3 regions of the Microbulbifer sp. CNSA002 genome follow, and region 3 is predicted to be linked to each of the others. Evidence: predicted binding sites of a transcription regulator. Region 3 holds the regulator's gene; each other region holds the start of a gene.
The links. The regulator LexA, encoded in region 3, represses DNA repair genes until DNA is damaged. The targets are predictions, from matches to a motif close to ACTGTNTNTANANACAGT.

Region 1: the regulator LexA is predicted to act here: its motif matches at 2,266-2,283, upstream of ACG1BZ_RS13980 (LexA family protein).
Region 2: the regulator LexA is predicted to act here: its motif matches at 2,562-2,579, upstream of ACG1BZ_RS08440 (YebG family protein).

What each region holds. Positions count from the first base shown of each region.
Region 1 covers NZ_CP172449.1:3,140,502-3,145,073, reverse strand. Annotated here, with positions in the region: gene ACG1BZ_RS13990 (hypothetical protein) at 1-505, opposite strand, end outside; gene ACG1BZ_RS13985 (class I SAM-dependent methyltransferase) at 1,173-1,826, opposite strand; gene ACG1BZ_RS13980 (LexA family protein) at 2,299-2,535, shown strand; gene ACG1BZ_RS13975 (DUF4113 domain-containing protein) at 3,115-3,288, shown strand; gene ACG1BZ_RS13970 (alpha-hydroxy acid oxidase) at 3,242-4,405, opposite strand.
Region 2 covers NZ_CP172449.1:1,885,137-1,889,708, reverse strand. Annotated here, with positions in the region: gene ACG1BZ_RS08460 (DUF6249 domain-containing protein) at 1-588, opposite strand, end outside; gene ACG1BZ_RS08455 (hypothetical protein) at 649-939, opposite strand; gene ACG1BZ_RS08450 (DUF924 family protein) at 1,110-1,718, shown strand; gene ACG1BZ_RS08445 (LysE family translocator) at 1,718-2,335, shown strand; gene ACG1BZ_RS08440 (YebG family protein) at 2,637-2,936, shown strand; gene ACG1BZ_RS08435 (MAPEG family protein) at 3,021-3,416, opposite strand; gene ACG1BZ_RS08430 (amidohydrolase family protein) at 3,562-4,572, opposite strand, start outside.
Region 3 covers NZ_CP172449.1:3,256,093-3,260,664, forward strand. Annotated here, with positions in the region: gene nagZ (beta-N-acetylhexosaminidase) at 1-287, opposite strand, end outside; gene ACG1BZ_RS14475 (TetR/AcrR family transcriptional regulator) at 321-950, opposite strand; gene ACG1BZ_RS14480 (TIGR00730 family Rossman fold protein) at 1,235-1,873, opposite strand; gene lexA (transcriptional repressor LexA) at 2,034-2,639, shown strand; gene ACG1BZ_RS14490 (hypothetical protein) at 2,703-2,960, opposite strand; gene ACG1BZ_RS14495 (DUF6586 family protein) at 3,315-3,806, opposite strand; gene topA (type I DNA topoisomerase) at 3,810-4,572, opposite strand, start outside.

The DNA.
Region 1 (4,572 bases), 120 kb from region 3:
GTTGATTGAAATCCTCAGATTTCATTATATTTTCTGACAGTAATTTGGGGATTGAACTCATTACATCTTTATAATTTTTACTATTGATGACAAGCCCAATTTCTTCGTGGCTTGCTGCATTTAGATTTTCATCGATTAATATTTCAGCTAAGTCAATATCCAGCCTTATATTGCATGAGTGGTTTTGTATTTTATCTGCACACAGTACACTCTCTGCTGCCGCCTCAGAGTCTTCGTTGTTTAGGTCTATACCTATTGCCACTTCAGAGTCCATGGGGCTTGAGGGAGGCAGGTCTACATCTACTGTACTTCCAGTAAGGGTATATTCTTCCAGTTTGGTATGATTCTGTTTTGATCTTTCAAGTCCTAGATTATTATTTTCTTTGTTCCCTGTTATCGTGGTCTGGGAAGACTGTTTATTAGCATCGTCTGTAGAATTTTTTGTATATAGGTAAGTTGTTGCGGCAATTAAACCAGCAATCAGAGAAATATAAATTTTGTGCATATCACTTCCATGGATTTTCTTGGTTGAATAGATTCATAATTGGTGGATTTTTAGTTTTGTTTATTTGTAGGGACTGCCAATAGGTGTTCTAGCTTTAAAGCAATGCATGCGGCGGTATAAAACTTGCTGTGAGTTTTCCATGTTGGGGATAGTGAGGCTATCTATTGCAGGCGTCATCGCCGAATGCTGGCTTGAATTCATGAGAACTATTATCACTTCTGGTTGTTGGTTTTATTTCTTGAGAGAATATACATCTTTATATTTATTTTTCCAGCAAAACCTGGCTTTTGTTGGGCGTTTGTACCAATTGGCGAAATCTGATAGAGAAAGTTTAGAGGCATTTATAATAGTACTTTTGAGACGCTATATTGATATCATATGTGACAGAAAATAGAGGGGCCGGCCCTGGGGTGTTCATTAGATGCTTGTGTCATTTAATTCAATACGATGTTGATTTCTCTATCTGCAGTATATCCATGTTAGAAAATTCCATGTTAAGTAGGGGGTAATAGTTTTTTCCGGATTCTAATGGAGCGCTCACATTTGTTCATGGCGATGGGTTACTATTTGTCTGCCGTGGAGGTTCTGCAAAGTTGTTGTGGAGATGAGGTAAGTGTGGGATTTTCTCTATCCTGGATGGATTTCTCCAGGCCCGGTAAATGAGTAATTAAGATTTCTTCCCTGTAATTATCACTGAGTCTGCTTGGATCGTAGTATCTCCAAAAGGAACCATTTCCTTATCAAAAAAAGAGGATTCAACAGCATTAAACCCCGCATCTTTCATAAGAGATTTGATTTCGGCTGTAGTGCGTATGTGAAATTTGAATTGAGTAAAGGGTAATTGTTTAAGCGACTTATCAGATCGAATTCCAAATGCCACTCGGCCTCCAGGTTTAAGCCATTTGAAAATATGCTTGAAAAAAATTGACAGATCTTTAATGAAGTAGAGGAGATTAACCCCAATAACACCATCAATGCTTTCATTTTTAAGTTGGACCTCCAAGCAATCACCATAAACTACTTTAGTGGTGCAATGATTTCCTGCCAAATTTCTCTGGAGTTCTTCTGCCATCACTTCCGACATTTCAATACCCAGATAGTGTCCGTTACGACCTAAGTTTTCCAATATTGGTAGTGACAGAGATCCGTTGCCTGGCCCTATCTCGATAATTGATTCACCTTTTTGGGGAGACAACTTCTCAATGGTTTGACTAGTAATAATCTGGTTGAGAACATTCATTTTATTGCCTATATCGATACCAGCATCCCCCTCTGGGCATGAAAGTTGGTTTGCGATAGATTGCAGATCTTGATCTTGCATTGGTGTTCACTTTGCCGTTGTTTGTTTCGCCCATTAGTATACTCCGAAAATTCCGCAATGCTGGATTGCTTGGAAAAAATTGTTACGTACATTTTAAGTAGGCATAGTCCAGTATCACGATGCTGTATAAGTTGTGTTATGCACCATCGGATATTTTTTTGAAATATCCCTTTGTTTTTATCCGGTTTTCTATGTATCTGATATCTAAAGTTGATTTGGGTGCTGCAAATAGAGGGGATATATCTACTTATATTTCGGTCGTTTTTTGGCACACAAAAGGATCGAAAAGCAGAGCGTAGATTGATGTATGTGCTTTTCACTGGATAGAGTGGGGCGATTATCACTTCTTTGGTGTAAATGGGGGCTTATGTAGACTAGGAAACGGTGCGTGGCTTTGAAGTCACATGTACTAGTTGTCAATATTGGGGCTAAACAATAGTTTGTATTTATATATAGTATTGTGGTATCCGATATGAAGTTCCTTTCTTTATTCAGTCGTAGTGTTGCCTGCGGCTTTCCCTCGCCAGCAGATGAGCATGCAGAGGCTGCGTTGAGCTTGGACCAGCACTTGATCACGAGTACAGCTGCCACGTTCCTGGCCAGAGCTTGTGGTGTTTCTATGCAGAATCTTGGGATTTTTGATCGTGACCTTCTGGTAGTAGATCGGTCTCTTACGCCTGTTCATGAGGATATTGTTGTGGTTGCTTAAGATGGGTAGGTAACCTGTAAGGTGTTCGATCGTCACAAGGGCAGGCTGTTATTAGCAAACGATTAATATGAACCAATTCCTATTGGGGATGGCCAGGAGTTGATTGTTGAGGGGGTAGTAAAGGCCTCTATCCTTGTACCATCGCCCCTGCTAATGTTGGCCTTGGTTGATTACAACAGCTGCTATGCCAGCTGTGAACAAATATTTCGTACGGACTTGGGCGGTGGCCTGCTCTGTTGAGGCCAAATCGCTTGGTATTCCCGAATTACAACCTTTCTTCAAAATTGAGCACCTACTGCGGAAGCATGGAGTTGCTATTTTCTCCTGCATGCGTCACCTTACGAATCCAACAATTACCGCTGTAGTACTGTAGTACAACCCCCATACCCAACTGATGATACCCGGCTCATAGTGCAACTGGTAAAGAGGACTGTGTCGGGGCTATTTCGACAGGCTTGTCGATTCTTTAAAGCTGGAGTGGGGTTAGTGGAGTTAATTCCCTGTGCATTGGGGCGAGGTGATATGTTTTGCTTGGGGCAGCCATTTAAGGCCAGTAAAATTATGTAAACTATTGATTGAATTGACCAGCGTTTTGGCCGAAGAGCACTATTTCTAGGGGGAAGGGAATCCAAAAGAATTGGAAAAATGCGGCAACAGTATAAGCCTTCGGCTTACACGACTCGGCGGGATGAACTGCCTGAGCTTTTCATCTGCTGGTTAGTTCTACCTTGCCGCAAATGCCTTCAAGATTAGTAGCTCCGATTTGCTGCATAACCTGAGTTAACTGAGCTTTAAGTAGGTAGATCGCATGGTTAGCTCCTTCATTGCCAAGGGCACAGACGCTATACATAAAAAATCTTCCCAGAAAGCAAAACTTTGCCCCTAGACCACAAGCACTTGCGATATCTACACCGGATCTTATTCCACTATCGATAGCCAAGGAAATCCTATCCTGATAGTTGGAAAACCGTCCCAGTAAGGGAAGAGTCGCTTCGCCTAAATCAAGTTGCCGTGCACCGTGATTGGATAAAATGACTCCATCTGCCCCGAGTTTAATCGCTTGTTGAAGATCGGGTTCACTCATTATCCCTTTAATAATAAGTTTATGGGGCCAGAGATCTCTTATACGTTTTACACTGTCAAAATCCAGTGGGCCCATAGTTGTGGTGTTCATAAACTCGGTTAGTTCAAGTTTTTTGTTATCGGTATCAATGTAAGGCTCTAGATTTTTAAATTTAGGGAGACCGTATCGCAATGTGGATAGACTCCAATTTGGCCTGAGTATCGCTTGCCAGATATTTTTTACATTCAATTTCGGTGGCATTGCCAATCCGTTGTGGAAGTCTCTGGGGCGTAAGCCAAAAGTAGGAACATCAATGGTAATGACTAAATGTTGGTATTGGGCAGAGGTTAGTCGGGATAGCAGGTCAGAAAGAATGGCTGGGTCTGTTGGGTTGTAGAGTTGGTACCAGGCTGTTCCCTGTGAGACTTCAGAAATTCGCTCCAGTGATTCAGAAGATACAGTGCTGAGGATGAATGGGATCTTGTGTTCATATGAGGCTTTGGCAAGTATTACAGGCGCATTTGGCCACATAAGCCCCTGTAGCCCAATGGGCGCTATGCCAAATGGAGCGCTGTATAGCTTCCCAAAAAGTTCACAATTTAAGTTCGGTGTAGAGTTGGGGTGGATATATTGGGGGGTGAATTTTACAGAATCGAATGCCTGGCGATTGCGGCATAAACCAATATCATCCATACAGCCTTCTATTAAGTATTCATAGGAAAATTTTGGAACTCTCTGCTTTGCTCGATTTTTAAGCCGTTCTGAACTTGCGAAGTGACGGTTAAATAGGCTGTTGTAATTGGTCATACCCCCCCCTTTCTGAGTACTTTAGAGATTAGACTAGTCTAGTTATATAGAAGGTGCCGCCTGGAACAGAAGTGACAAAACACATGGGTTGTCGTGGTTCTTTCAAATATTGAATTCATTACTACGTACTAATTGGTTGTGGGGTGAGTGTTTCCTTGAGTTGTATT
Region 2 (4,572 bases), 1.4 Mb from region 3:
ATCCCGACCATCAGCAACCATCTGGTTGATATTGCTCATAACCAGTTGTTTCTTGCGATAGCTGCTGCGCGTTACCAACCAGACAATAAATACCGGCATACCAAATATACAGAGCAGTGCTACAACTGGGATTACCGATGAGTCGTCACTTCCTGAATGGTGTGAATCATGGTGATCCCAGTGCCTACCACGGTAATCACGACTCTCCGATAACCTGATTCTGACATTGTCCGGTACGCTATTCAGGGTATCTTCAGTTACCTTGCCGTCTACATCCAGAATGCCCTTGCTTTTCAGCCGTTCAATAATTTCCTGACTTAGGGGGCCGCCAAAGTCCTGCCCCAAGTCAACCCGAACTTCACTTTTCTCACCATTCTCGCCTTCGGATTTGATCGTGAGAACACCATCTTCACGCAATATACGGACGCGGGTTTCAGATTCGGAGGCTTCCACACCTGGCGGCGGCGGGGGCTCTGGGACAAATGAGTCCTCCTCCTGGGCCCAGCTGCCCATGCTTATGCTGGATGCCGCAATGGCCACCCAACAGCAGATGACTGCCTGGAATGATTGTTTATTTCTCGCTCTCATTACTTACTCTCTAATCATTTTCGTTATCAGTGGTGTAAACCGTCGTTGGGGGGGGGTGACCTACATCACCATCATTCGAGCCTTGGAGTAGGGGTAAGCCATTCCTCCTCGGGGCTCTTTTTCCTCAGCAATACGCACTGGAGGTAGCCGGTTAACTTCCTCACTCTTATCAGTGCACTCACCAAGCTTTTTAAGTATTTGCTGATCAATTTTCTGGGTGAGCTCTCGGTGAATCCCATCCTGGGAAAGCGTCAGCTCGGAGGCATTAACCTGACCCACTTGCAGAGCCGCAACTACCAGAGATAGCGCGACGCAAAATTGTACCTTTTTAGTTGATCTCGCAGTAAACATTGTGATCTCCCGATTTTCCCTTGTACGCCACTATGACGATTCAGGGAGCCCAGTTGGATGCAGGTGTATAATTTTTTTTACGCCAACACTTGGAACCACCTTCTAATGGTCATCACTGGGCTGGAACGATCGGATAAACTCGGAACACAACACGGAATGAGAACTTCGATATGACAACCCCTGATGATGTCCTGGTTTTTTGGTTTGGCGGCACTGATATTCGTGGTAACTCTATTGCTGCAGAGAAGCAGAGTTTATGGTTTGCCGCTACTCCGGAAGTGGACGCCGACATCAAGGCAAGATTTGGAGCTATTGCCGAGTCAGCGCTGCGTGGAGAGCTGGACCGTTGGCGGCAAACTTTGGAAGGCGAACTCGCCTTGCTACTGGTTTGTGACCAATTATCCAGAAACATTTACCGGGGCACCCGCCAGGCATTCGCTACAGACTCCCTGGCACTGGCAATAGCGATATCATTGATTCAGCGCGGAGAGGCCCCGAATCTTGGGCTCTACCAGCAGGTATTCCTGGGCATGCCGCTAGAGCACAGCGAAGACCTCGTGACCCAGCAACACTCGGTAGACTACTTTCGACAGTTGCAGCAAACCTTCGCAGAAGACAAAATTGCCTCGCCCTATCTCGACACTCATTATCGATACGCCCTTGCCCATCAAGAGGTCATTGAGCGATTTGGGCGCTTCCCTCACCGCAATACGGCTTTGGGTCGCACTTCCACTCAAGCAGAAAAAGAATGGCTGGCTCAAGGGGGCGGCTTTAAATAATGGATTTACTCAGTTGGTTATCTCTCGCGGGGATCTGTGCCCTCGGCGCTATGTCTCCGGGACCGAGTCTTCTTATCGTCTTACGCAGCGCCTCCTCAGGCCTACAGCAAGGCCTGGCCAGTGCTATTGCTCACGGAGCCGGGGTCGCTATATACGCAATTCTTACCGCATTTGGCCTGGCGGTGCTGATTACTAGCTCTCCTCTTCTATTTAACATTCTGCAGTGGGCCGGTGCAGCAATGCTGGTCTACCTGGGCTGGAAAGCCCTCAGTGCACCCGCACCGGGTACCAGTACTGCAACCGTACAACCTCCTCACCAGAGCCTGAAGCGCTCTATCGCTCAAGGTTTTGGTGTTGCCTTCTTCAACCCCAAGATCGCTGTATTTTTCACCGCCCTATTCAGCCAGTTTGTGTCAGAACAGCAAGCCCTGAGCACCAAGCTGGGCATGGCGGCGCTGGTTTCAGGAGTGGATGCAATTTGGTACTGCATCGTTGCCCTGGCGGTTCACGCCAGCCGTAAACGCCAGCTGGTCAGCAAGCATATTGGCCATCGCATCCAACAGGTTTTCGGGATCTTACTGATAGGACTGGCTGCCCGGCTGATCCTTAGCATCTAAAGCCACAGGCCTGCAGAAACCTTCACTACCTCAGTTTCACCACACCCAAATAAAAAACAGGCCCGCAAGCGGGCCTGTTAAATGATGTGAAGACAGCCAGTCGCCCCGGGGGGAATGCGTCTGGCTGTATGCACATTATGACAGTGTTCACGCTTAATGGCGGACCAATCATCGCACCTGCTGGTCTTTTGACCGCATAGAGCCCTTTCTTCACCCCATCGTTGACACTGAATATTTATACAGTTAGGGTAGCGGCATACAAACTAAGTGGACAGTCTAATAGACGATTGGGAGGCACACGATGGCCGTAGTAGCTGTTTGGAAATGCGATAGAGACGGAGCAATGTTCGACAACAAAAAAGACGCTGAAGAACACGATAAGATGCTGGAGCTCGCAGCTAATATCACGTCGCTGATTGAGCGCCACATCGACAGCATTGATGAGCAAGTGGGCGAAGAGATCGGCCTGCTGTTGGCCAAACGCCGCGATGCCCTGGCTAAAGCCTGTAAAGGGAAGCCTGAAGTACTACTCGAAGAAGACGAAAACATGGTGCAGGAGAGCGAAGATGATCGCGTAACTCCGCTCGCCGCCAATCAGTAAACGCTTATAGATTCATCCCTGTACTCTGCCCGGTTCTACCGGGCTTTTTTGCGTGGGGCTCATACTGAGCCTCACCAATAAACTTCAAAGATTAATTACGGCATTAGCAATGTTAATGACCGCTAACACAACGATAACGACCCAGCTGATTAAAGTTCCCCAGAAGCGCCCAAAGTGCAGCCCGCCTTTGCCCTTGGTCAGTCCATAGGCATGAAATACCCGTGAGATAAAAAAGAGCGCCCCGAAGAGGTGTAACCACAGTGCAGGCAAACCGCCCAACTCTGCAGCCAGCAACAGAAGCAACGCTATCGGAGTGTACTCAATCGCATTAGCGTGAACTCGCACCCTAATCTCATTGAAACGATCATCTCCGGTTCCAATTCCCACTTTCTTTGTGCGACGAAACTCGACTACCCTGAATGCCAAGTAAATAATCAGAAGCGCACAGAGGCCGGTGTAGAGTGCTGTGATATTCGCCATGTTTTTTCCTTGTTCTTATCAATCTGGCCAGGGAATATATCCCCGAAAGCAAGTATTCCGCCACACAAATCCTGTACAAGCCAATGGACCTTTCAGATCAATAGGCGGAAAAAGAAAAGCGGGCTAGAAGCCCGCTCTTTGCATACTAGTGCTTGTAACCAAATTCATGGCCCTTTGCGGGCTTGAGGTGTCGATCTCTGAGGCGCGTTGAGCGATTCACCAGGGATTGATTCTCACCCTCAATCAGGATCTGCTCAGCGTAGCTGGTAACTTCCAGGGGATCACCGCTCCAGATCACAATATCCGCAACCGCGCCCTTCTCCAACGTACCGCCCTCAAGGTTAAAAATCTCAGCAACATTGCTACTGATTGCCTTTAGCGCTTCCTCATAAGGCATACCATGGGCTACAGCGTTGCCCGCCGATTGGCGCGAGAGGTAAACGTTGTGGCTAGCCACCATATCTGGGCCACTGATAGCTACCGTCACCCCAGCCTTGGCCAGAAGTGCAGCATTATCCAGGCGTGCGCCCAAACTTGAGAATGATGCTGGAATGTTGTTGATTGCATCGATCACAACAGGCACTTGTGCTTGCGCCAGTTTATCGGCAACCATCCAGCCCTCAGCTGCACCGATTATAATGAGCTTCACCTTAAAGGTTTCACCCAGTTCTAATACTGCGAGGATATCACTGGCCCGGTTGGCAGTTACCATCAAAGGCTCCTTACCATCGATCACCGGCTGCAGAGCTTGCAGATCTGCCAGATCGTAATCCAGCTCTCGCCATTCTCCACGGTGGATCGCTGCACGATTATCACGATACTCCTGAGCTTCACGCAGAGCACTCTCCACCTTGGCATAAGCGTTGGCACGGCTACCACCGGCCAGCTCGCCACCGGACTCTCCCAGATAAGCTTTTTGCGCAACATTCTTTGCTTCGACGCTATCAAATTCACCATTCAACTTGATGGCAAAACTGCGCCCTGCAAATATCCGCTGAGCATCGATAGCACCGCTGTCCCAAGTGCTGATTCCCGGTGAAACAACAGCACTGGTGACTCCACCCGCCCGGTTGAATGGGATCAGGGTGGACTTAGGATTGTAAGCAGGTAGCGGATTGAAGGCACTACCGATACTGTCACCGGTCACCTGGTGATC
Region 3 (4,572 bases):
AACTGCTCGTTACTGGCGACAGCACTGAGGGCCTGCATTGAGGGTATTCGCGTAAAGTCATCGCGAAACCGCTGAACCCTACCACCCTCCTGATCTACCGCTAGCAGGATCTCTGGTCGCACCGCACGGATGGAGTTAACCAATTGGATAAGCTGCTTGCGATCCCGATAGTTTCTCGCAAAAAAGATCAGCCCGCCCACCATCGGATGCCGAAGTAACTCACAGTCTTCCTCGGTGAGTTCAAGCCCCTCGATATCCACCATGACCGGTCCGGGTGGTAAAGACATATTAAGTTCCTTATCGATTTAAGAGTGCGCCCACTAATTATCTACCTTCAACATGGCCGAAGCAGCGGGTACCAATCGCTCAAGAGTCTGGGTCAGGGTACTGTCAGAACCGAAATCCTCCCGCAGGATAGCCTCAATCGCATCGTGGCTCGACAGTGTGAAAATGGTCGCTCCCAGCATAAAGTAGAGGCGCCAATAGAAAGTTTCTGGGTCCAAGCCCGGTAACGCTTCAGCCAGCAATCCTGCAAAACGACGGTAAGTATCCCCGTATCGAGATACGATAAATCGACGCAAATGCCCCTGGAACTGGGTATAGGCCAATCCTAAAAGACGCATAAATCGCTGTGGATCCTTTCCCTCCAGCCCAAGGCTTCCCAACCCAACTCGATACAGGCATTCGATCAGCTCCTCCACCCCCAGGGGCTGCCCCAGGGCAATACGGCGATCAAGCTCTTCTTCCAGAGCGTTAGTGAAAGGCGTTAAAAAGCGTTCAAATACCGCCTGTATCAATTCTTTCTTGGAGCCGAAATGGTAGTTAACTGCCGCCAGATTAACCCCGGCCGTGCTGGTAATTGTTCTCAATGAGGTTTCAGGAAAACCCCGTTCGGCAAACAGCACTTCCGCTGCATCGAGTATCCGGCTGACCGTATCTATCTGGCTCATAAGTATCAAACCACCATTTAAAACATACGTTTAATCGACGCCAGAGTAGCATATTCTCACTGATCTAGAGCCCGCCAGCTAAGCTCTCCACTCAGCAAGGTACAAGAGTAAAAATAACAGGGAAATGTATGTCAGGCGGTAAGATCAATACTGCAGGAGTTGATCTCCCGCCAACTTGTGCAAGTACGCCACCCCACCAGCCGGCATAGCCTTTTAGTCCGGGGGGTAGCTTTAACAAAAATAACTTTGAAAATTTTTTCGGTATTTTAAGATCACCCGATTAATTATTCTTTCACCTGCATATATTTCATAATCAGGGCCGCAGCCTCCTCCACACTATCAACGATATGAAAAAGGTCTAGATCACTGGCATCGATACAATCGCGCTCTAACACTGTATCTACCAACCAATCGTACAGCCCACTCCAGTAACGCTTACCTACCAACACAATTGGGAAACGCCGCACTTTCTGCGTTTGCACCAAGGTAAGAGCTTCAAACAACTCATCCAACGTGCCGTAGCCACCGGGAAGTCCAACGAATCCAAGTGCGTGTTTTACAAACATAAATTTCCGTACAAAAAAGTATCGGAAGTTCAAACTGATGTCCTGATATGGATTTGCCGCCTGTTCAAAAGGCAGCTCTATGTTTAACCCAATTGATGCGCCGGGCTGCCCGAAAGCCCCTCGGTTACAAGCCTCCATCAGCCCCGGCCCACCACCGGTAATCACGGGGATCCCTTCAGCCGCGAGCAACTCTCCCAACTTTACCCCCTGCTGATATTCAGGACTGTCCTCTGTAAATCTCGCCCCTCCAAACACTGTCACTGCACCACCTAACGCTATCAGCCGCTCTATCCCATCTACCAATTCAGACTGAATACGAAGCACTCTCCAGGCTTCCGGCATTTTTGCATCCAACATTATTTTTCCCTCTTTGTCAGTTCCTTCAACGCTTTCTTCTCTCCTTGCTTTCTCCATCAATGTAGCAGCTCACAAAGACTAAAACCTGAGGATTGCGCGAACAATAAATCTGTATATAATTCCAGCAACTGTATATAAATACAGAAAACTAGGTAAATCTATGACCAATCTCACCGCTCGTCAGTCCCAGGTTCTCGACCTGATCAAGTCCTACCTGGATGAAACAGGCTACCCGCCAACGCGGGCAGAAATTGCCCAGGAGCTCGGCTTCCGCTCACCCAATGCCGCCGAGGAACACCTGAAAGCGCTCGCCAGAAAAGGCGCCATTGAGATGGTTGCCGGCGCTTCCCGAGGCATTCGAATTCCGGATCACCAATCCGGCTTGCCGATTGTGGGTAGAGTAGCTGCAGGGAATCCCATACTCGCAAGCGAACATATTGAAGATTATTGCGACTTGCCCGCGAGCTTCTTCCATCCTCCCGCAGATTATTTGTTGAGGGTGCATGGTATGAGTATGCGAGATGCGGGCATTCTCGATGGAGACTTGCTGGCAGTGCAAAAGACCGAGCAGGTGCGCAATGGCCAAATCGTCGTTGCCCGTATCGATGACGAAGTCACTGTGAAACGCTTTCGCCGCAAGGGAAATCAGGCAACCGTTCAGTTGCTACCTGAAAATGATGACTTTGAGTTAATTCAAGTCGATATGAGAGATAAGAACTTTGTGATTGAGGGATTAGCCGTAGGGGTCATTCGCCAAGCGCCTTAAACCCCTAAAAACGACAACAGCGGCCATTGGCCGCTGTTGATAAAACTCAAACTAACGCTGACGTTAGTGGATAGTATGATTTACCGGCATTAAATCATCTTCTTCCTCGAAGTAACCAGCCTCAAGATCGTCTAGATTTTGTACGGCTTCAATGCCCGCTTCCAACATAGCCCTTGCCACAGCAACCTTGTTCTTGCGCAAAAACTGAAGGCTTTCCGCAGAAAAAGAAATGCTCACCAAAGGGTCCTCTTTGTGGCCAGCACGACGCAAGGCTACATCGCCATTAGCCAGCTCAATTATTTCAAAAGTTTCGGAGGACATTCGCTTTTCCTTCACGGCACAACAGTTTGCGCCCAGTGTACCACAGGCTTGCGATAAGTTTCATTCATCCAATTTGAGGGCTTCTGGCTCCTGACTTTCGAGGCAGTCTATTGCCAGTACGCTATATCAAAGAATTACCTAAACCACTCAAGAGATCACAAGAGAAGAGTGAATTGCTTTGCACGTTGCACCGGTTGCGGGTTATGTCGAGTGGGCCACAACTACTCTATTGTGACTCACTCAAAGGACAGCGGAGTTTCCCGCAGAAGTGCGCCTAATATCAACAACCTTCAAAATTCGCAGAAATATTACGAACCTATTCAGAAGTTCACCGAAGTCGAATATGCGTATTAGTTAACACTCATCCAAGTGAGCGCGCTGCCTCACCACCAATTCATTCAGCGAGCGATGCCACTGAAGCAGCAACTCTTTGGACAAAGGTGCAAACTCGGGCTTGGCAACTTCGTTGTGTAGCGGGATTAAATTAACCTGTTGCTGTTTTTCATCAGCACCCACAGATATTTTCTGCTGCTCTTCCCAGGCGTAAAGCATATGGGATAACCAACTCTGCGGGTCGCCGACCAGGCCGGACAGCTCATTGGCCTCTGCACTAGCCCTACCCTGAACGCCCAGCGCATCAATTATCAACTGCGGAGACTCCGGTTCGAACCCCAACTGAAGCTGGGCTGCCTGCTCTGCCAGAAAGGCCCGATAGGCCTTGCACAACTGCATCAACGCTGCCTCTTCCAGCGCATCGCGCTGGAGAGGCAAATCCCACGGCTGTTGCAGCAACAGCTGGCTCTTGCGTAGAGCCGAAGTGACATGAATCGTGTAAGAGTTACTCATTACCTACTTCTTTGCCGCTGTCTTTTTAGCTGCCGGTTTCTTGCGCTTGGCGGCAGTGCTCTTGGTGGAGGCCTCTACTTTCCAACCACCATCACGATAAAAAGCACGCCAACCGGTCGCTTTGCCCTCTTCCTCAGATTGAACATATTGCTCCTGGGTTTTGCGGCTAAATCGAACTACGGTATCCCGCCCACTATCATCTTGCGTCGGTGCAGAGAATAGGAAACTGTACTTTGGATCGATCTCCCTCTGGTGAGGCAGCAGCTCTTTAACCAGGGGCGCACGGGTCTCACGGTTTTTCGGGAACTGGCTGGCAGCCAGGAATAGACCCGAGGCACCATCGCGCAGGATATAGTGATCCTCCACTTTGATACAGGCCAATTCCGGCATGGGAACCGGATCCATTTTCGGTGGCGCCGGCTGCCCATTTTTCAGCAGCTTGCGGGTGTTTTTACAGTCTTCATTGGTACAGCCGAAGTACTTGCCAAAGCGACCAGACTTCAACTGCATATCACTGCCACACTTATCGCACTCAATAATGGGGCCGTCATAGCCTTTAATTTTAAAAGTGCCCTGCTCAATCTCGTAGCCATTGCAATCCGGGTTATTGCCACAGATATGCAATTTACGCTGCTCATCTAACAGGTAGCTATCCATAGCCGTGCCGCACTTGCCGCAGCGGCGCTTCTCCCGCAGCAACCTGGATTCAGCTTCCTCGTCCTTATCCGCATCGACCGCCTCATCACCAGAAACCAGGTTCATGGTA